3 regions of the Uliginosibacterium sangjuense genome follow, and region 2 is predicted to be linked to each of the others. Evidence: predicted binding sites of a transcription regulator. Region 2 holds the regulator's gene; each other region holds the start of a gene.
The links. The regulator FNR, encoded in region 2, switches genes on or off when oxygen is low (the NO sensors DNR and NnrR bind a similar motif). The targets are predictions, from matches to a motif close to TTGANCTAGNTCAA.
Positions count from the first base shown of each region.

Region 1: the regulator FNR is predicted to act here: its motif matches at 3,045-3,058, upstream of ubiU (ubiquinone anaerobic biosynthesis protein UbiU).
Region 3: the regulator FNR is predicted to act here: its motif matches at 1,839-1,852, upstream of NMB43_RS17695 (chaperone NapD).

Region 1 is NZ_CP101132.1:609,980-617,248, forward strand. It holds gene NMB43_RS02735 (M48 family metalloprotease) at 1-276, opposite strand, end outside; gene ubiT (ubiquinone anaerobic biosynthesis accessory factor UbiT) at 519-953, opposite strand; gene NMB43_RS02745 (U32 family peptidase) at 940-1,953, opposite strand; gene ubiU (ubiquinone anaerobic biosynthesis protein UbiU) at 1,956-2,960, opposite strand; gene NMB43_RS02755 (oligogalacturonate lyase family protein) at 3,289-4,452, shown strand; gene NMB43_RS02760 (TfoX/Sxy family protein) at 4,498-4,875, opposite strand; gene NMB43_RS02765 (D-amino acid dehydrogenase) at 4,872-6,137, opposite strand; gene NMB43_RS02770 (class 1 fructose-bisphosphatase) at 6,360-7,269, shown strand, end outside.
Region 2 is NZ_CP101132.1:1,341,155-1,348,423, forward strand. It holds gene NMB43_RS06140 (thiamine pyrophosphate-dependent enzyme) at 1-662, shown strand, start outside; gene NMB43_RS06145 (NAD(P)-binding protein) at 676-2,304, shown strand; gene fnr (fumarate/nitrate reduction transcriptional regulator Fnr) at 2,368-3,105, opposite strand; gene hemN (oxygen-independent coproporphyrinogen III oxidase) at 3,197-4,582, shown strand; gene NMB43_RS06160 (sulfite exporter TauE/SafE family protein) at 4,637-5,368, shown strand; gene NMB43_RS06165 (heavy-metal-associated domain-containing protein) at 5,406-5,624, shown strand; gene ppa (inorganic diphosphatase) at 5,718-6,266, shown strand; gene NMB43_RS06175 (DEAD/DEAH box helicase) at 6,615-7,269, shown strand, end outside.
Region 3 is NZ_CP101132.1:3,839,712-3,846,980, reverse strand. It holds gene NMB43_RS17705 (FecR family protein) at 1-1,018, opposite strand, end outside; gene NMB43_RS17700 (RNA polymerase sigma factor) at 1,107-1,622, opposite strand; gene NMB43_RS17695 (chaperone NapD) at 1,986-2,282, shown strand; gene napA (nitrate reductase catalytic subunit NapA) at 2,279-4,837, shown strand; gene NMB43_RS17685 (ferredoxin-type protein NapG) at 4,903-5,727, shown strand; gene napH (quinol dehydrogenase ferredoxin subunit NapH) at 5,875-6,735, shown strand; gene NMB43_RS17675 (nitrate reductase cytochrome c-type subunit) at 6,732-7,196, shown strand; gene NMB43_RS17670 (NapC/NirT family cytochrome c) at 7,231-7,269, shown strand, end outside.

The DNA.
Region 1 (7,269 bases), 730 kb from region 2:
AAAACCTTCGGGCGCCGGCAGTTCGATCTGCAGCAGATGCAGTCCCAGCAGCGGCAGGAGCAGGCCGGTGACCACCGCCACGGTGGCTAGCAGGCGATCTTCCAGGATCATCAGGCCAGCCAGCACCAAAGCTGCGCATATGGCCACGAAGGCCAGCATCGCCAGCACGGGCAGGAGGGAAACCAGGAGCGCATTGCGCCGGTAGCGGCGAGGCGAGTCCATGGCATCCAGGCGCAGGCGGCCGATGAGTTTGCGATGGTGGGCGGCGGTGTGCATGGGCGATCCGGATCAGTCGTTTGTCAGGCGAACGCGAGCAATGGGCGTGCCTGCGCGCTTGTCTGAATGATCCGGCGCGGGGCGTCCGGCTTCAACGCCGCCTGTCCCGCCGCGCGCGCCCTTGGGTGACTGAGGTGCGGCGAATTTGGCGAATTAGACGAATTCGGCGGGTGCGCAGCCTGGGAGCCGCGCCCGGCAGGGCGGACAGGCCTGCCGGGCGATCGTGAGTTGTCAGGCCAATCTCAGGCCGGATGGCTTATCAGCCAGGCCGGGACCTCAATGCTGTCGAGCAGGTTCTTGAGCGTGAGCCCCAGTTCGGTGTCGCCTTCGATGCGCAGCTTGCGCTGGAAGAACAGGGTGTCCGGGTCTTCCTCGCGGCGCAGGATGCGCAGGTAGTCGCAGGCGCGCGCCGAGAAACGCACGTCGGCTGGCGTGGTGGCCGATTCGCGCGCGCGGTGGAAGCGCCCCTCGCGGTAGCTGACGCAGGCCGTCGCGCCGAGGTCGCTGACATGGATGGCGACGGTGCGTCCGTCGAGGAAGGCGAGGTCGCCGGCCAGCTTGCCGCTGCGCCGCGCCGCCTCCAGCGCCAGCATCAGTGCGTCGCTCCAGGGGCGTTGCGGCAGGCGTGGCCCGAGGCGGGCGAACAGGGCGGGAAAACTGAACTCAGGCGTGTGCATGTGCGTCTCCTGCGGTTTCTAGAATGCCGGGCTGGCCCAGCCAGTAACCATCGCAGGTGCCGCTGGGCGCCAGCGCCGCGTGCGCGCTGGCCGCGACGGCCTGGCCGTCCAGCGCGGCGCGGAAGTTGCGCAGCACGGTTTCCGTGTAATTGGCTTGTGGGCTGATGCGCAGGGCCTGCACCTTCAGCGCGCGCAGGGCGCCCAGGTGCGGCAACAGGTTGTGGGTGGCGGCCGACTGTGTCTGGATGCCATTGACGTTGAGGAAGGCCTGCCCATCGCGGGCGTCCAGGCGCATGCCATCCGGGTGCTCCATGCAGCGGAACTGGCAGTCGTCCTTCTTGAGGCGAAAGTGGCGCGCGGTGAAGCAGCGCGAGGAGAAGGCCAGCGGCAGGCGGCCCCAGGCGAAGACCTCCGTCTCCATCTTTACATCCGCTGCATCGCAGCGCTCTATGCTCCCCTCGCCCGCCTTGTGGGAGAGGGGCTGGGGGAGGGGGGAGTCCTCGCCCGCCTCGCGGGACAGGGGGTGAGGGAGAGGGCAAATCTCGGACAGACCGGCCAGCACCGTACCCAGGCGCTCGCCTGACATCTCCACCGGCGGAATCCAGCGCACCGCGCCCAGCGAGGCGTACAGCCCCAGTGTCGTCGCGTTGTAGGTGTTCAGGTGTGGGCCAGCGACCCAGCGCTGGCCGCGCAGCAGGTGCACCGCGCCGAGGTCGTTTGCTTCGACCAGGAACTCGCCGTTGCCGGTCACCCGGCGCAGCGTCTTCAGCTCGCTCTCGCTCTCCAGCAGGGCCTGGCAGGACAGCACCACCTCCTTGCCGGTGTCGGCGAGGCGGCGCGCGATGCCCAGCCAGTCGTCCAGGCGCAGTTGCTGGCGGCGGCTGCACACGACCTCGCCGAGATAGACGGTATCGACCGGCCAGGCGGCGACCGATTCATAGAAGGCCAGCGCTTGTTCGCGTGGCCAGAAGTAGAGCAGGGGGCCGAGGCTGAGTTTCATGCTTATTTCCAGGGACGCAGGTAGGCGCCGAGCGTGACGTGCTGTCCTTCCGACACCTTGCCCAGGGCCTGCATCCAGGCCGGTTTGGCGGCGAACCGCAGAGGGTCGGCGCAGGCCGCGTCGATGGCAGCGCGCAGCGCGCGGGTGACCTCGGCCACGTAGGCGGGGCTGCGCTGGCGGCCCTCGACCTTGATGGCAGCCACGCCGATCTCCAGTAGCTGCGGCAGGGCCTCGATCACGTTGAGGCTGGTTGGCTCCTCCAGCGCGTAATAGGTCTCGCCATTGACGCCGAAGCGCCCCTTGCACAGCACCGGGTAGCCGGCTGGCTCGTCCTTCGCGTACTCGTCGATCAGGATGCCGGACAGACGCGCCTCGGTACCACGCGGTGTCTCGCTCCAGCGCACCGCCTTGGCCGGCGAGCACACGCCGGCGGTGTTGGGCGACTCGCCGGTGGCATAGCTGGACAGCAGGCAACGCCCCTCCACCATGACGCACAGGCTGCCGAAACCGAACACCTCGATCTCGACCTCGGTATGCGCGATGACGTGGCGCACCTGGTCGATGGTGAGCACGCGCGGCAGCACGGCGCGTTCGATGCCCCACAGCTCGCGAGCCAGATTCACCGCTTCGTAGTTGGTGCAGGAGCCCTGTACCGACAGGTGGCGGCGCATCTGCGGGTGGGTGCGGCTGGCGTAGTCGAGCAGGCCGGGGTCGGCCATGATGACCGCGTCGACCCCAAGATCGGCCGCGCTGTCCACGGCGCGCCGCCACTGGGCTTCTTCACCGGCCTGGGCATAGGTGTTGATGGCCATCAGCACCTGGCGGCCCTTGGCCTGGGCGTAGCGGATGCCTTCGCGGGCGGCCGCGAGGTCGAAGTTGAGGCCGGCGAAATTGCGCGCGTTGGTGGCGTCCTTGAGGCCCATGTACACCGCGTCGGCACCGTGGTCCACGGCCGTCTTCAGCGCAGGCAGGCTGCCTGCCGGGCAAACCAGTTGTGGCTTCTTCATTGGGGCGGATGGGCGGCCGTCGGGGGTCGCATCGGAAGGGTGATCACCGGCTCCGAAGCTTAGGCGCTGGGGAAAACCCCGGCCTTGCCCTGAATCAAGTTGGTCCGGCGCCTGCCGTAAACGGAAAAACACCGCGCCAAGACGGCACAAGAAACGCAGCCGACGGCGCCCAAGGGGGCCGGCGGCAACAGGAAGTCATTGATGACAGGCAGAAAACCGGGTCGCGGAAGCGCCCGGCAAGTGCCATTAGGTTAACATGCAGGACTCGGCGAAAACGCTCCCGGCGGGCTTCGCCAGTTCCAGTGCTTACTCGTGAGGTAGAAACACAATGGCCAAGGGCGACATCATCCAGCTCAAGTTTCAAGATTTCACAGACTCCGACACCGGAGCGCGCGTGACCCGCCTGACGCCCACCGACGTCACCTGTCACCGCAATTATTTCTACCAGAAGTGCTTCACCAACGACGGCAAGAAGCTGTTGTTCGGAGGCCTCTTCGATGGCGGCAGCTGGAATGCCTACCTGCTCGACCTGGAGACCCAGCAGGCGCGTCAGCTCACTGACGGCAAGGGCAAGGTCGACAACACCTTTGGCAACTTCCTGTCGCCGGACGACAAGTACCTCTACTACGTGAAGGGCGGGCGCGAGCTGCGTCGCGTGGCGCTCGACTCGCTGGAAGAAGAGATCCTCTACACGGTGCCGCAGGGCTACAAGGGCTACGGTACCTGGGTGGCCAACTCGGCCTGCACCAAGCTGGTCGGCATCGAAGTGGTCGAAGGCGATCTGCTGCCGCTCAAGACCTGGGAAGAGTTCGCCGTCCAGTTCCACAAGAAGCCGCGCTGCCGCCTGGTGAAGATCGACATCGCGACCGGCACCAGCACGGTGATCTACGAGCAGGCCAAGTGGATGGGCCACCCGCTGTATCGCCCCTTCGACGACAACACCGTGGCCTACTGCCACGAAGGCCCGCACGACCTGGTCGACGCGCGCATGTGGTTCGTCAATGAAGACGGGACCAATGTGCGTTGCGTGAAGGAGCACGAGAAGGGTGAGAGCTGCACACACGAGTTCTTCACGCCGGACGGCTCGAAGATGATCTACGTGTCCTACAAGGAAGGCAGCGTCGAGCGCTGGATATGCTCTGCTGACCCGATCACGCTGAAGAACGAGGCGCTGCTGACCATGCCGGCCTGTTCGCACCTGTACTCCAACTACAACGGCACGCTGCTGGTCGGTGACGGTTGCGATACGCCGCCGGACGTGTCGAACACGGCGGCGCACCAGCACGAGAACGACCCCTTCCTGTACCTCTTTGACCTCAAGGACAAGAGCACCAAGAAGATCGCCAAGCACAGCAGCTCGTGGAAGGTGTACAAGGAGGATCGCCAGGTCACCCACCCGCACCCTTCCTTCACGCCGGATGACAAGCGCGTGCTGTTCACCTCCGACTTCGAAGGCGAACCGGCGTTGTACCTGGCCGATCTGCCGAAGTAAGACGGTCAGGTCGCAAGCGAAACGGGCTCCGCGAGGAGCCCGTTTTCATTTCCGCCGGTCCGTTTTCCGTGCCGCTGGTTTGGGTGATTTGGGGGCCTTGGCGCGCAAGGCAGCCGCCAGTGCGCTGCGTGCCCAGGGCTGCATCAGGGCGGGGGAGTCCATGGCTTCGTCTGGCGCGCGCCAGAAGCCAAGGGTGACGGTCTTGCCCTTGGCCTGGTAGACGAAGGCTTCGCTGCCGGCGGTAATGAATTCGGGGCGGTTCTGCTCGTCGGCCTTGAGGTACAGGATGTCGTCGGCGATGACCGCCACGAACACTTCATCCACATACACGCCGCCGCCGCCGAACATGCGCTTGAGGCGCACCGTGCCCAGCGGGGCGAGGAGTTCCGCGACGTATTCGCCGAACTCCGCGCTGAAGCTCATGCACGACCGCCGCGCAGGAAGGGGAACTGGGGCGTCGGCGGGCGGCGGTCGATGATGTCGGCCAGTGCGCGGGCCGAGCCGCAGGAGAGCGTCCAGCCCAGGGTGCCGTGGCCGGTGTTGTAGTACAGGTTGTGCAGGCGGCTGCGGCCGATCAACGGCACGTTGCTGGGGGTGGCGGGGCGCAGACCGGCCCAGGGCTCGGCCTGGTGCAGGTCGCAGGCTCCGGGGAAGGCGTCGGCCAGCCAGCGCACCAGCGCATCGCAGCGCTCCGGGTCGAGACTCTGGTCATAACCATTGAGCTCGGCGGTGCCCGCCACGCGCAGGCGGTCGCCCAGGCGTGAGCAGACGATGCGATGCGACTCGTCGGTGATGCTGGCGGTCGGCGCACGCCGCGGGTCGAGGACCGGCGCGGTGATCGAGTAGCCCTTGACCGGGTAGATCGGCAGGCGCTCGCCCAGTTCTTGCACCAGGCCGCGCGACCACACGCCGGCGGTCAGCACGAAGATATCGCCGCCCAATGCGCCGCGCCGGCCATGGTTGTCGAGCAGATGCACGGCCGAGATGCGGCCCGCGTGGGTCTCGAAGGACTCGACCTCGCTGTTGAAGATGAATTCCACGCCCGCCTCGGCCGCCAGGCGGGCCAGTTCGGTGGTGAAGCGATGGGCGTCGCCGCTCTCATCGTCATGCCCCTGCATGCCGCCCACCAGGCGGTCGGCGAGTGAGGTCAGGGCGGGCTCGGCGTCCACGCATTGGGCTGCGCTGAGCAGGCTGGCGGGGATGCCCAGACGGTTGAGGATGCGGTGCTGGGCGCGCCCGTGCTTGAGTTCGCGCGGGCTGAAATAGAGATGGATCACGCCACGCGACTGCTGGTCGTAGCGCAGGCCCGTCTCGTGCCGCAGGGCGCGCAGCGACTCTGCGCTGTAGGCGGCCAGGCGGGCGATCGCCAGGGTGTTGCGACGGCTCCGTCCGGGCAGGCATTCGCGCAGGAAGGACAGGCCCCAGCGCCAGCGTTCGGCTTCGGCCGGCAGGCGGAACAGCAGGGGGGCGTCTTTGCGCCCGAGCCAGCGCAGCACCTGGGCAGGCGCGCCGGGGTTGGCCCAGGGCTCGGGGTGGGAGATGGAAATCTGGCCGCCATTGGCGAAACTGGCTTCAAGGGCGGGGGCCTCGCGGCGCTCGATGACGCGCACTTGGTGGCCGGCCTGGCGCAGGTACCACGCGGTGGTGACACCGAGCAGTCCGGCTCCGACGATGACTATCTGCATGGGTTGTGCTGCTTGCTTGGGTTGTGCGGCCCGCGGGCGGGGCGCCGGGATGAACGCGTGCCTCTTCAAGACCTGGGGGCGTCGCGTAGGTTCCCACCGAGGGGGCGATCTTAACCCCTCGAACCGCTTACGGGTTTGTCCGTACCTTGGTCGGGGCGATTTTGCTGCACTGCAATCCGGGGGATAATCTTCCTCAAAGCAACATGACAGACAGGATTCCCCATGAGCCGCATCACCCTCACGCAGTTCCTCATCGAACAACAACGCCAGCACCAGCAGATTCCGGCCAATCTGCGCTTGCTCATCGAGGTGGTCGCGCGCGCGGTCAAGACGATCAGCGTGCACGTCGGCAAGGGCGCGGTGGCCGGCGTGCTGGGCATGGCCGGCAGCGACAACGTGCAGGGCGAGGCGCAGAAGAAGCTGGACGTGATCTCCAACGAACTGCTGCTGCAGGCCAATGAATGGGGCGGGCACCTGGCCGCCATGGCCTCGGAGGAGATGGAGGAGGTCTTCCCCATCCCGAACCGCTATCCGATGGGCGAGTACCTGTTGGTGTTCGACCCGCTGGACGGTTCTTCCAACATTGACGTCAATGTCTCGGTCGGCACCATCTTCTCGGTGCTGGCCTGTCCGGATGGCGAGCCCAACCCGAACGTGGCGGCCTTCCTGCAACCGGGCACCGCGCAGGTGGCGGCGGGTTACGCGATCTACGGCCCCTCCACCATGCTGGTGCTGACGGTGGGCAGCGGCAGCCATGGTTTCACGCTGGACCGCGAGTTCGGCGCCTGGATCCTGACCCATCCGGACATCCGGATTCCCGCCGACACCAAGGAGTTCGCCATCAATGCTTCGCGTGCGCGCTTCTGGGAACCGCCGATCAAGCGCTATGTGGAGGAGTTGCAGGCCGGGACCGAGGGGCCGCGCGAGCAGGATTTCAATATGCGCTGGGTGGCCTCCATGGTGGCGGACGTGCATCGCATCCTGTCGCGCGGTGGCATCTTCATGTATCCGCTGGACTCCAAGAACCGCGTGCGCGGCGGCCATTTGCGCCTGCTCTACGAGGCCAATCCGATGGCCTTCATCGTCGAGCAGGCTGGCGGCGCAGCCTCCACCGGGCGCCAGCGCGTGATGG
Region 2 (7,269 bases):
CCCAGGGCGGTGACGGCGGCACCACCGACATCGGCTTCGGTCCGCTGTCCGGCATGTTCGAGCGGAATGATGATGTGCTGTACATCTGCTACGACAACCAGGCCTATATGAACACCGGCGTGCAGCGTTCCTCGGCCACGCCGCCCTCGGCCCGCACCGCGACCACCATGCCGGTGGGCGAGCATCCGGGCAACGAGTGGGGTCAGGGCAAGAACGTGCCGCTGATCGCCATGGCGCACGGCATCCCTTATGTGGCGACTGCCACCGTGGCCGACCTGCGCGACCTCGAGTACAAGGTCCAGAAGGCGATGAGCATGCGCGGCGCGCGCTACATCCACATCTTCGTGCCCTGTCCGCTGGGCTGGGGAGCCGCGTCGCACGACACCATCCGACTGGCGCGTCTGGCCAAGGAAACCGGCTTGTTCCCGGTGTTCGAGGCCGAGTACGGCGAAGTCAGCGGCGTGTCGAAGATCCGCCAGAAGCTGCCGGTGGAGGAATACCTCAAGCCGCAAAAGCGCTTCGCCCACCTGTTCGGCAAGAACCCCGCGCTGGACGTGATCGCCCGCTTCCAGGCCGTGGCTGATCGCAACATCGCCAAGTTCGGCCTGACCGATGAACCCTATGCCAAGCACTACGGCTACTTCGGCGCTGAGCCGGTGTGAGGGAGGAACAACGATGAACAAACCCTTTGCGATCACGCTGGACGTAGGCAGTTCGCTGGTCAACAAGACGGGCACCTGGCGTACCCATCGCCCGCTCTACCTGCAGCGCATGCCCCCCTGCAACAACGCCTGCCCGGCTGGTGAAAACACCCAGGGCTGGCTCTACCACGCCGAAAGCGGCGACTACGAGCAGGCCTGGAAGACCCTGGTGCAGGACAATCCGCTGCCGGCCGTCATGGGCCGCGTGTGCTATCACCCCTGCGAGGGTGCCTGCAATCGCGGCAAGCTCGACGCGGCCGTGGGCATCAACTCGGTCGAACGCTTCCTCGGTGACGAGGCCATCAAGCTGGGCTGGAAGTTCGATGCGCCGGCACAGGAATCCGGCAAGCGGGTGATGGTCGTCGGTGCCGGCCCCTCTGGCTTGTCCGCCGCCTACCACCTGCGCCGCCTGGGCCACCAGGTCGTCATCTTCGAGGCAGGCCCCTTGGCGGGCGGCATGATGCGCTTCGGCATCCCGAAGTACCGCCTGCCGCGCGAAGTGCTGGACGCCGAGGTGCAGCGCATTCTCGACATGGGCGTCGAGCTGCGCTTGAACACCAAGGTCGACAACCTGCTCGACGCGATGAAGGAAGGCAAGTTCGATGCCGCCTTCCTGGCCGTTGGCGCGCACATTGCCAAGCGCACCGCGATTCCGGCGGCGGAATCCGCCAAGATCCTCGATGCCGTTGCGGTTCTACGCAGCATGGAAGGTGAAGAGAAGCCGATGCTGGGCCGGCGCGTGGTCGTGTATGGCGGCGGCAACACCGCCATCGACGTGGCGCGCACCGCCAAGCGCCTGGGGGCGGAGGAGGCGATCATCGTGTATCGCCGCACGCGCGACAAGATGCCGGCGCACGACTTCGAGGTCGAGGAGGCTTTGCAGGAAGGCGTCATGATGCGCTGGCTGTCGACCATCAAGCAGGTCGGTGATGGCGGCGCGATCACGGTCGAGAAGATGGTGCTGGACGAGCAGGGCAAGCCCGTGCCGACAGGCGAGTTCGATACGCTGGAAGCCGATTCCGTGGTGCTGGCCCTGGGCCAGGATGTGGATCTGGGTCTGCTCGACGGCGTGCCGAACCTCAGCTTCAAGGACGGCGTGGTCGAAGTCGCCCCTAACATGATGACAGGCTACGCCGGCGTTTTCGCCGGGGGCGACATGGTGCCCTCCGAGCGCACGGTTACGGTTGGCGTCGGCCACGGCAAGCATGCGGCACGGCATATCGACGCCTGGCTGCGTGGGACCGAGTACGTGAAGCCGCCGAAGAATGAGCTGGCCACCTTCGACAAGCTCAATCCCTGGTACTACACGGACGCGCCGAAGACCGTGCGCCCGATGCTCGACATCATCCGCCGCCAGAGCACTTTCGACGAGGTGCAGGGGGGGCTGGACGAGAGCAATGCGCTGTTCGAGGCGCGCCGCTGCCTGTCTTGCGGCAACTGCTTCGAGTGCGACAACTGCTACGGCGTCTGTCCCGACAATGCAGTCATCAAGCTGGGCCCGGGCGAGAAGTTCGAGTTCAACTATGAGTACTGCAAGGGCTGCGGTGTCTGTGCGGCCGAGTGTCCCTGTGGGGCCATCAAGATGGAGGCTGAAGCGATCTAAGCGGATCGGCACCCAAGAAAAAGGCCCGCGCAGGCGGGCCTTTTTCTTCCTGGCTGGCGGGGCTCAGCAGGTCGTGTGGTTCAGCAGGGCACGCAAGCCATCGTTGTCTAGGATGCGGATGTACTTTTGCTGCACGCCAATGAGGCCTTCGTCGTGGAACTTGGAGAACGCGCGGCTGACTGTCTCCAGCTTCAGGCCCAAGTAAGAGCCGATTTCCTCGCGTGTCATGCGCAGATGGAACTCAGAGGCCGAGTATCCGCGCTGCTTCATGCGCTGCGACAGGTTCAGCAGGAAGGCCGCGATACGTTCTTCCGCGCGCATCGAGCCGAGCAGGATCATCAGGCTCTGGTCGCGCACGATCTCGCGGCTCATGAATTTGTGGAACTGGTGCTGCAGTGAGCGGATCTCGCGCGACAGCACTTCCAACTGGTCGTAAGGCATCACGCAGACTTCGCAGTCCTCCAGCGCGGTGGCATTGCACACATGTGTGTCGGTGCTGATGCCGTCCATGCCCAAGATCTCGCCTGCCATGTGGAAGCCGGTCACCTGCTCCAGGCCCTCCTCGGTCAGGATGTCGGTCTTGAAGAAGCCGACGCGGATCGCATAGATCGCCTCGAAGGGATCGCCCGCACGGTAGAGCTGCTGGCCGCGCTTGATCTTGCGGCGGGCCACCAGGGCGTCCAGTTTGTGCAGGTCCTGGTCTTCCAGGCCGACTGCCAGGCACAGCTCGCGCAGATTGCACTGTGCGCAGGCGACCCGCAGGTTGTTCGGGGTGAGGGGTGTGCTGACTTTTTGATCCACTTCGGGCCTTTTCTGCAGGTTGATCGCTATCAAGCAAAATAACGGCTCGATCTGCGATTGTCACAGTCCCCAGAGAAAATTCAGAGAGAACATGAGACAGTCCATCGTCTTCGACCCGGAACTGATCCGAAAGTTTGACATTCCGGGACCGCGCTATACGTCCTACCCGACGGCAGACCGCTTCACGGATGCCTTCGATGCTACCGCTTTCGAGCAGCGTCTGGCCGCCCGCGCAAGCGGGGGGATCGAAAGACCGCTCTCATTATATTTCCACATCCCGTTTTGCAACACAGTTTGCTACTACTGTGCCTGCAACAAAATCGTGACAAAGGATCGCACGCTGTCGGGAAGGTACATCGATTACCTTGTGCGCGAGATGGATATGCAGTTGCAGCATCTGTCCGGTCCGCGTCAGGTGGTGCAGATGCATTGGGGTGGTGGAACGCCCACTTTCCTCAACGAAGCCGAGATGCGGCGCCTGGTCGGTGCGATCCGTGAACGCTTCCAACTCAAGCCGGGTGGCGAGTTCTCGATCGAGGTTGATCCACGCAAGGTCGGCGAAGATCAGGTCAGATTGCTGGCTGAACTGGGCTTCAATCGCATGAGCGTCGGCGTCCAGGATTTCGACCCGGTGGTGCAGAAGGCAGTCAATCGCCTGCAGTCTGAAGACGAAACACGCGGCGTGATCGAAGGCGCGCGTGCCCATGGCTTCCGCTCGATCAGCCTGGATCTGATCTATGGACTGCCGTTCCAGACCGTGGCGCGCTTCGAGCAGACGCTGGATCGGGTGCTGGCCCTGCGGCCGGATCGCCTGGCCCTGTACAGCTACGCCCATCTGCCGACCCGCTTCATGCCGCAGCGCCGTATCGCGGCCGAAGACCTGCCCACGCCGGATGACAAGCTGGCGATTTTCGCCCGTGCGCTGGAGCGCCTGTCGGCCGAGGGCTACGTCTACATCGGGATGGACCATTTTGCCCGTCCCGATGACGAACTGGCCGAGGCGCAGCGCCGCGGCTGGCTGCATCGCAACTTCCAGGGCTATTCCACCCATGCTGAATGCGACATGCTGGCCTTTGGCGTGTCGGCGATCGGTCGTGTCGGCGGCGCCTATGTGCAGAACGAGAAGGACACCGAACCGTACTACGCGGCCATTGACCGCGGCGACCTGCCGGTCATGCGTGGCTGGGTCCTCAGTGCCGAAGACTTGATGCGACACGCCATCATCCAGTCGCTGATGTGCCATTTCGAGCTGTCGATGGAGGCCATCGAACAGGGCTTCAACATCAATTTCCGCCACGAGTTCGCGGCTGAGTTGGAAGAATTGCGCGCTTTGGAGCGAGCTGGCCTGGTGACTTTTGAAGATGACTTCATCACCGTCACCGACGCCGGGCGTCTGTTGGTGCGGGCAGTCGCCATGGTGTTCGATCATCACTTGCGGGCTGATCGGGCGCAGCGCCGTTACTCCAGGGTGATCTGAGTCGGCACAGCCTGCCTGCTACCATGACGCTCCTTTGTCTGCGTCATGCGTGTTATGCCTGAGACCGGTTATTTCGCCGTATTCCTGATCGGTTTGCTGGGGGGCGTGCACTGCGTGGGCATGTGTGGCGGCATCGTCAGCGCGCTGAGCGGGCCGCAACCCGGCCGGGGGGGCGCAGGGCTGGCGGTGCATCTGGCCTACAACCTCGGGCGCATCACGACTTATCTGGTGACGGGCGGCGTCGTCGGCGCACTGGGGTCGGCCAGCCTTCTGTTCAACGACTGGCTGCCGGTGCAGATCTCGCTCTACGTGCTGGCCAATGCGATGCTGGTGGCTTTAGGCCTGTACCTGTGCGGCATCACCCGCTTGCTGCAACCCCTGGAGCGGCTTGGTCACGCGGTGTGGCGGCGGATTCAGCCGCTGGGCAAAGGGCTGTTGCCCGTCCGACGCTGGCCTGCGGCCTATCCGGTGGGACTGTTGTGGGGGCTGATTCCGTGTGGGCTGACCTATAGCGTACTGAGCGCTGCTCTGGTGAGCGGTTCAGCCGCCCATGGTGCGGCTCTGATGCTCGCCTTCGGCCTGGGCACCTTGCCCAATCTCTTGCTGGCAGGCATGGCGCTGGTCCGCCTGCGCGCTATGACGCGACATCCCGCCTTGCGTATCGGGAGCGGTCTGCTGGTGGCGGCTTTCGGGGTGTATGGTCTGCTGCATGCCTCGGAGTTGGGCGGGCGCTTGTGGCAGGGCCTGATCTGTGAGCCTGGCCAGGGCTGGCTGGGCATTTGGTGAATCGGGCGTCGTTGACGCCCGGATGTCGGAGGACGAGATGCAGGAGATCGAAATCAAGGTTGCTGGCATGACCTGTGGCGGCTGTGTCCGTGCGGTGACCCGCATCCTGAGCGACCTGGACGGTGTGGTGGAGGCATCGGTCTCACTGGAGCAGGGGACGGCCAAGGTGAGCTACGATGCGGCCCGCCTCCAGCCTGAGCAAATGAAGGCTGCGTTGGTGGCAGGCGGTTTTGCAGGCGAACTGCCGTCTACGTGAATCCCGCATAAGGGCTTTCCCGCTTGCAAGGCGGGCGTAAGCCTCGGCTCCGTATAATGTGCGCTGCACAACAACATACGATAGAGCGCTTCCATGGCCTTCAAGAGCGTCACTCCCGGCACGGACGTCCCCAATGACGTCAATGTGATCGTCGAAATTCCGTCCCATGCCGACCCCATCAAGTACGAGATCGACAAGGACACCGGCACGGTATTCGTCGACCGCTTCATGGGCACCTCGATGTCCTACCCCTGCAACTACGGCTATGTGCCGATGACGATCTCGGGCGACGGTGATCCGGTGGACGTGCTGGTGGTCGCGCCTTTTGCGCTCATCCCAGGCGTGGTGATCCGTTGCCGCCCGGTTGGCGTTCTGCGCATGCAGGACGAGGCGGGCGAGGATTCCAAGGTGCTGGCGGTGCCGATCGGCAAGATTTCTCCTTTATACGAGAAGGTCGAGACCTTTGAGGACCTGCCTTCGCTTCTGCTGCGTCAGATCGAGCACTTTTTCAGCCACTACAAGGACCTGGAAGTGGGCAAATGGGTCAAGGTGCTGGGCTGGGAGGGGCCTGACGCAGCCAAGCAGGAGATCTGGGCGGGCGTGCGCGCCTACCGCGAGACAGCCCAGGAATCGACCGACTGAGTTCTCGGTCTGTGCTGGCGGGGCGTGCTCTCGCTGCGACGCAAGAATTTGCTTTTCTTTTTTGCATCAAGCCTGTACAGTGCGCCCCTTCGCATCACGTGGCCCGTTCTGCGTGATTGCCATGGTTCATCGTCCCTGACCCTCCTTCCTCGCGTCTCCCACACAGCGGAGACATCTTGCGGGTGTCGTTCTGGTTGGCGCCGATGTTTGCGTTAGCCGCGCCCCACCGCGCACGTCACCTGCGGTCATCTGTCGCCCAACTGGCGACCCTCCGTCTTCGCTCGGCCTAGGCCGGTGCGTCGTTACGTGCGCCTTTGCCGCATTGAATGCGGCACAGGAAGAAAACTCATGTCTTTCGAGAATTTTGGTCTTCACGACGCCATCATCAAAGCCGTCAAGACCTCCGGATATACCGAGCCTACGTCTGTCCAGGCGCAGGCCATCCCCGCCTTGCTCAGTGGCGCTGACCTGATGGTCTCAGCCGCCACCGGCAGTGGCAAGACTGCAGCTTTCATGCTGCCTGCATTGCACAAGCTGACCATGGAATCGCCGGTGCGCAGCATCGGTCCGCGCGTGCTGGTGCTGACCCCGACCCGCGAACTGGCGCTGCAAGTGACCAAGGCGGCCGAAACCTACGGCAAGTTCCTCAAGCGTACGCGCGTCGTGTCGGTGGTGGGCGGCATGCCTTACCCGGCGCAGATTCGCCTGCTCAAGCAGCCGCTGGAAGTCCTGGTGGCCACGCCGGGCCGCCTGCTGGACTACATCGAGCGTGGTCGCATCGACTTCTCGCGTCTGGAACTGCTGGTGCTTGACGAAGCCGACCGCATGCTGGACATGGGCTTCATCGAGGACATCGAAGCCATCGCCGAGGCGCTGCCGGCCGAGCGCCAGACCGTCATGTTCTCCGCCACCTTTGGCGGTGCCGTCGGCAAGCTGGCCGCGGGCATGATGAAGGACGCGCAACGCATCGAGCTGGCCAATTCCCAGGATACGCACGAGAACA
Region 3 (7,269 bases), 2.0 Mb from region 2:
GCAGGGAATAGCTGCCGCCCACCGGCATCGCAGCCACCGCCGGGTCGCGCACCACCAGGCCGGTCGGGCCGTAGCGCTCGAACTCGGCGATCGCGTCCGCCAACGGTGTTTGGTCGAAGCTCACCCGGCCGCTGCGCCAGGGCGCCACGGCAGCCGGCGACAGCGTGGCAATGGCGCCCAGTCCGCCGCGTCCGTCGGCCGCCACGCGCTGGCCGGCCACGAGCTCCACGGTCGCCTGCCCCGGCTGGGCCGGCGCTACGCGCACCCGGCCTTCTTCCACCTCCACCACGGTCTGCCCGGCACCCTGCCCGCGCGCGCTGTGGCGCACCGAGAAGCGGGTGCCCACCACGGTGATGCGCAGCCCGCCGGCCCACACATGGAAGGGGCGGCTCGCGTCCGGGTGCACCACGAACATTGCCTGGCCTTCGCTCAGGCGCACTTCGCGGCGGTCGCGGTAGAGGCTCACCTCGGCCCGGCTGGCAGTGTCGAGCTGCAGGGTGCTGCCCTGCTGCGGCGCATCCGGCAGGACGACGTTCAACTGCTGGCCGCGCGCGCTCGCGTAGGCCTGGGCGAAGACCGGCTGCTGTTGCCAGTGCTGCCAGCCCAGCCAGACCGTGCCACACAGCACGCACACCGTGGCGGCCAGGGCAGCCTGCGGCAGCCAGTTCAGTTGCAGCCCTTGCCACCAGCGTACGAGTGAGCGGGGCGCCTGGCGCACGCTCTCGGCCGGGCGCGGCGGCGCGGCCAGGCCGGCTTTCAGCGAGGCGATCTGGTCGTCCGGCACCTGCTGCAGTTCGTCCAGGTCGCGTGCCATGTCCTCCAGCGCCTCGCCATGCCGGGGATCGGCGCGCAGCCAGTCCGCCAGTTCCGCCTCGCCAACCGCGTCCAGACCATTGCGCCGGCGCAGCGCCCAGGTGGCCGCGGCGAGGTCCAGCGGGTCCTGGGTCTGGGCGAAGGCCTCGAAGTCGCGGGCTTCGTCGTCGATGTCCGGGGCAGAGGCGGATGGGCGCAGGTTCATGAGGGGATGGCAGGCGTGCTCTTGTGGGGTAGACGCACGAGGGCGCAGGCATCCTCACCTGTCGTCCGGCAGTCCTTGGGAGAGCGGATCATGGCGGGGCGTCGGTGGGCCCGTCAGCGGCCAGACTGCGCCGGCACTGCTTGCAGGCCAGCATGCCGCGTACCACGTGTTTCTCCACCATGCTGACCGAGATGCCCATGCGCTGCGCGACCTGGGCCTGGCTCAACTCGTCGAAGACGTGCAGCACGAAGGCCTCGCGGCAGCGCGGTGGCAGCGCCTCGATGGCGGCCACGTAGGCTCGGATGACCTGCTGTGCGGCCAGTGCTTCCTCCGGTTGCAGATGACTGGGCGCCGGGGGGTGTTGTGCTTCCGGCACCGCATCCAGGGCCTCGTGCTGGCGCACTGCGTCGCGCCGGTACTGGTCGACGACGAGGTTGCGCGCGGTGCGGTAGAGCAGGGCGCGCAGGTCGAGGATCGCCTGCCCGCTGCCCTGTGCGCTGAGCACGCGCAGGAAGCTCTCCTGGGTGAGGTCGGCCGCCAGCTCGCGGTCATTGACCTGGCGGCTCAGGAAGCTCAGCAACTCGCGGTGATAACGCTCCAGCACGGGACATCCATTCGGCAGACGGAAAGAGGGGGGAGCCCTACAACTTTAGCAATAAGAATGGTTCGCATTTAAACATACGAAGGCCTGCTTGTGTCGCCGGGGCGCTTGGGCGGCGGGCCGCACGCATCAGATGCGGTGCGCGGCGGCGCTCAGGCGGCCCCTTGCGCTTGATCTGACGCAGGCTCCGCTTTGGTGCGGCCATGTCATTTGCGTAACTTGATTCGAATCAAGGCCGGCGAAGGGGTCTGGAAAGTCCAATCCCATGACGAGCACAGGGTTGGTGCATGGATAGGCTGGCTGTCCTTTATTGGGGCGGGCCTGGCGTCTAAGCTTGACCAACATGGTGCACAAAAAGGAGGGGGCATGAAGGTCACCAGTCTGCTGGTCCGCATCAAGCCGGAGGAGCGTGAGATCGTCAGCCGAACGCTGGCGGCGATTCCTGGCGTCGAGTTGCATGGCGCGACCGAGGACGGCGGCCGCCTGATCCTCACGATCGAAGACGGCGAGGGCTATGCCGTCAGCGATTCCATCCTGGCCGTGTCCACCGCCCCCAAGGTGCTGGGCGTCACCCTGGCCTACGAATACACCGACGAAGAGACGACCGCGCCCGAACTGGCCGCGGCCTTCAGTCGTTCACGCCGCGAGGAGAGCAGAGCATGAGCATGTCACGACGCGACTTCATCAAGAGCCAGGCCGTAGCGGCCGCCGTCGCCACCGCCAGTGGCGCGCCGGTCGTGGCGCTCGCCGCCGACAAGCCAGCCGGCGCAGCGGCGGGCAATCCGAACGAGGTGCGCTGGGACAAGGCGCCCTGCCGCTTCTGCGGCACCGGCTGCTCGGTGCTGGTCGGGGTGCAGAACGGCCGCGTGGTGGCCACCCAGGGCGACCCGGATGCGCCGGTCAATCGCGGGCTCAACTGCATCAAGGGCTACTTCCTGTCGAAGATCATGTACGGCGCTGACCGCCTCACGCAGCCGCTGCTGCGCATGAAGAACGGCCAGTACGACAAGAACGGCGAGTTCGCGCCGATCTCCTGGGACAAGGCCTTCGACATCATGGCCGAGAAGTGGAAGGCGGCGCTCAAGGAGAGCGGCCCCAACTCACTGGCCATGTTCGGTTCGGGTCAATGGACCATCTGGGAAGGCTATGCCGCGGCCAAGCTGTACAAGGCCGGCTTTCGCACCAACAACCTCGACCCCAACGCACGTCACTGCATGGCTTCGGCCGTGGCCGGCTTCATGCGCACTTTCGGCATCGACGAGCCGATGGGCTGCTACGACGACATCGAGGCGACCGATGCCTTCGTGCTGTGGGGCTCCAACATGGCCGAGATGCACCCGGTGCTGTGGAGCCGCGTGACCGACCGCCGCCTGTCGCACCCGGGATGCCAGGTGCATGTGTTGTCGACCTTCGAGCATCGCAGCTTCGACCTTGCCGACAACGGCATGGTGTTCGTGCCGAACACCGACCTGGCGATCCTGAACTACATCTGCAATCACATCATCCAGAGTGGCAAGGTCAACAAGGACTTCGTCGCCAAGCATGTGAACTTCAAGAAGGGCGAGACCGACATCGGCTTCGGCCTGCGCCCCACGCATGACCTGGAGAAGAACGCCAGCAACAACGGCTATCCGGGCGCCGACGGCAAGCCCAAGGGCGACACCGGCAAGTCCACGCCGATGAGCTTCGAGGAGTTCGCCAAGTACGTCTCCGAGTACACGCTGGAAAAAACCGCCAAGCTCTCTGGCGTCCCTGCCGAGCGCCTGAAGAAGATGGCCGAGCTGTATGCCGACCCGAAGAAGAAGGTCGTCTCCTTCTGGACCATGGGTTTCAACCAGCACACGCGCGGCACCTGGGTGAACAACATGATCTACAACGTTCACCTCTTGACCGGCAAGATCAGCGAACCTGGCAACAGCCCCTTCTCGCTGACCGGTCAGCCCAGCGCCTGTGGCACCGCGCGCGAAGTGGGCACCTTCGCCCACCGCCTGCCGGCCGACATGGTCGTGACCAATCCCGAACATCGCAAGCACACCGAGGAAATCTGGCAACTGCCCGAGGGCACGCTGCCGGCCAACATCGGTCTGCACGCGGTGGCGCAGAGCCGCGCGCTGAAGGATGGCAAGGTCAAGTGCTACTGGACCAGCACCACCAACAACATGCAGGCCGGGCCCAACGTGAACGGCGAGATTTACCCGGGCTGGCGCAACCCGGCCGCCTTCGTGGTGGTGTCGGATGTCTACCCCACGGTGTCGGCGCTGGCCGCCGACCTGATCCTGCCTTCCGCGATGTGGACCGAGAAGGAAGGGGCCTTCGGCAATGCCGAGCGGCGCACCCAGTTCTGGCGCCAGCAGGTCAAGGCACCGGGCGATGCGCGTTCGGACCTGTGGCAGTACGTCGAGTTCTCCAAGCGTTTCAAGATGGAAGAAGTGTGGCCGGCCGAACTGCTGGCCAAGAAGCCGGAGTACAAGGGCAAGACGCTGTACGACGTGCTGTACGCCAACAAGGTGGTCAACAAGTACCCGCTGGCCGATGTTGCCAAGGTCAATGCGCACGCCATCGACGGCTACATGAACGACGAGTCGAAGGCCTTTGGCTTCTACCTGCAGAAGGGGCTGTTCGAGGAGTACGCGATCTTCGGCCGCGGCCACGGCCACGACCTGGCGGCCTTCGAGGTCTATCACAAGGCGCGCGGACTGCGCTGGCCGGTGGTGGATGGCAAGGAGACGCTGTGGCGCTTCCGCGAAGGCTACGACCCCTACGTCAAGAAGGGCGAAGGGGTGAAGTTCTATGGGCACAAGGACGGCAAGGCGGTCATCTTCGCGCTGCCCTACCAGGACCCGCCCGAGATGCCGGACAAGGAGTACGACCTGTGGCTGTGCACCGGTCGCGTGCTGGAGCACTGGCATACCGGCAGCATGACGCGGCGCGTGGCCGAGTTGCACAAGTCGGTGCCGGAGGCGGTGGTATTCATGCATCCGGACGACGCCAAGAAGCGCCACCTGCAGCGCGGCATGCTGATCAAGGTCGCCTCGCGGCGCGGCGAGATCACCGCGCGCGTCGAAACGCGCGGCCGCAACAAGCCGCCGGTGGGCCTGATCTTCGTGCCCTTCTTCGACGAGGGGCGCCTGGTCAACAAGCTCACGCTGGACGCGACCTGTCCGATCTCCAAGGAGACCGACTTCAAGAAGTGCGCGGTCAAGGTTCTGAAGGCGTGACAGGAGAAGGGGGAAGGGTGGTGCCGCAGCCTGGTGCCTGAGTGCCTGCCCCCGCAGAGCTCGCCATGAGCGAACGCGCACCCAGTCCGTCCAGACGCAACTTCCTCGCCAACAGTGCGGCCGCCCTCGGTGGCGCCTGCGCGGTGGCGGGGGGCGTCGGGCTTTACGCCGAGTCGGCCAAGGCGCGGCCGGCGCAGGCCATCCGCCCGCCCGGTGCGCTGGCGGAAGACGCCTTCCTCGGCGCCTGCGTGCGCTGCGGCCTGTGCGTGCGCGACTGTCCCTGGGACACCCTCAAGCTGGGCGTGCTGGGCAGCGGCGTGGTGGCCGGCACGCCTTACTTCGAGGCGCGTGAAGTGCCCTGCGAGATGTGCGAGGACATTCCGTGCGTGAAGGCCTGCCCCACCGGCGCGCTGGACCATGGGCTGACCGACATCACCGAATCGCGCATGGGGCTCGCGGTGCTGATCGACCAGGAGCACTGCCTCAACTTCCTCGGACTGCGCTGCGATGTGTGCTATCGCGTGTGTCCGGTCATCGACAAGGCCATCACGCTGGAATTCTTCCGCAATCCGCGCGAAGAGAGCGGGCCGAGCGGGCGGGCAGAGGGGGCCGAGCTGGCGCCGGGCCAGATCACCACGCGGCACGCCTTGCTACTGCCCACCGTGCACTCGGACGCCTGCACCGGCTGCGGCAAATGCGAGAAATCCTGTGTGCTGCCCGAGCCGGCGATCAAGGTGTTGCCGCGCAAGCTCGCCCAGGGCGCGCCAGCCGAGCACTACCGCAAGGGCTGGGAAGAGAAGGACAAGGCTGGCGGTTCGCTGATCGGCGAGCAGATCAAGCTGCCGGTGCGCGGGCTGGATGAAATGTCGGCGCCGGAGGCGCAGCCATGATGAGGGGGCTTCCCCTGGTCACTCACCGTGTCGTCCCTGCGCAGGCAGGGACCCAGTGTCTTTTGCACGAACCGGCAGGCACGACCGAAAAAGCAAAGTCGCTGGGTCCCTGCCTGAGCAGGGACGACGGAGAGAGAGGGGGCGGCCATGGCTGAGTCTTTGCGCCCCGGTCACGAAGCCATCCTCGCCAAGGGCTGGCTGGCCGCGCACAAGTGGCTGCTGTTGCGACGCCTGTCCCAGGTCGCCGTGATGATGCTGTTCCTGCTTGGCCCCTGGTTCGGCTGGTGGTTCGCCAAGGGCAATCTGGCCTCCAGCAAGTTGTTCGGAATCGTGCCGCTGACCGACCCCTTCGTGCTGGCGCAATCGCTCGCGGCGCGCCAGTGGCCGGTGGCCGAGGCCTTCATCGGCGTGGCGCTGGTGCTGGCCTTCTACCTGCTCGTCGGTGGGCGCGTGTTCTGTAGCTGGGTCTGCCCGGTGAACGTGGTCACGGATGCGGCCGCCTGGCTGCGTCGGCGCCTCGGCCTCAAGGGCGGGCGGGCGCCACACGAGGCGACGCGGCGCTGGTTGTTGCTGGGTGTTTTGCTGGCCGCCGCGCTGACCGGCAGCCTGGTGTGGGAATGGGTCAATCCGGTCTCGCTGCTGCAGCGCGGCCTGATCTTCGGGTTGGGCGCGGGCTGGGTCGTGATCGCGGCGATCTTCGTCTACGACCTGCTGGTGGCGCAGCGCGGCTGGTGTGGCCATCTCTGCCCGATGGGGGCGTTCTATGCGCAGCTTGGCCGTGTCGGCCTGCTGCGCGTGGCGGCGCCCAAGCGCGCGGCCTGCAACGACTGCATGGACTGTTTTGCCGTGTGCCCGGAGCCGCAGGTGATCCGCCCCGCCTTGAAGGGCGTGGGCCAGTCCCACGCGGTGATCCTGGATGGCGCCTGTACCAACTGCGGGCGCTGTATCGACGTATGCAGCAAGCATGTATTTGAAGCGGGAACCCGATTCGACAGGAGCGAAAAATGAAAAGACTGATGCTGATTCTCACCACCTGCCTGATGCTGGCACCCGCTTTCGCGCAGTCCGCCGCCGACAAGGCGCCGGACCCGACCGCCGGGATCAAGTCCTACGCGCTGCGTGGCGTACCGATCCAGGGGCCGGAGGCCGAATCGGACAACTTCCGCAACGAGCGCGACCAGCCGCCGCTGCCGCGCGACTTCGTCCAGCAACCGCCGCTGATCCCGCACACGATCAAGGGCTACAACATCACCGCCAACTTCAACAAGTGCATGGACTGCCACGCCTGGAGCCGCACCCGCGAGACCGGTGCGACCAAGGTCAGCGTGACCCACTTCCGCACCCGTGAGAACTCCGAGCTCTCCAACATCTCGCCGCGGCGCTACTTCTGTACTCAGTGCCATGTGTCGCAGACCGATGCTAAGCCGCTGGTGGAGAACAACTTCCAGCCCGCCCGCGGCATGCGTTGAACTGCCGCCTGCCGACAACAACAAGGAGAACGACATGAGCGACAGCAAACCGGGCATCAAGGGCTGCATCCAG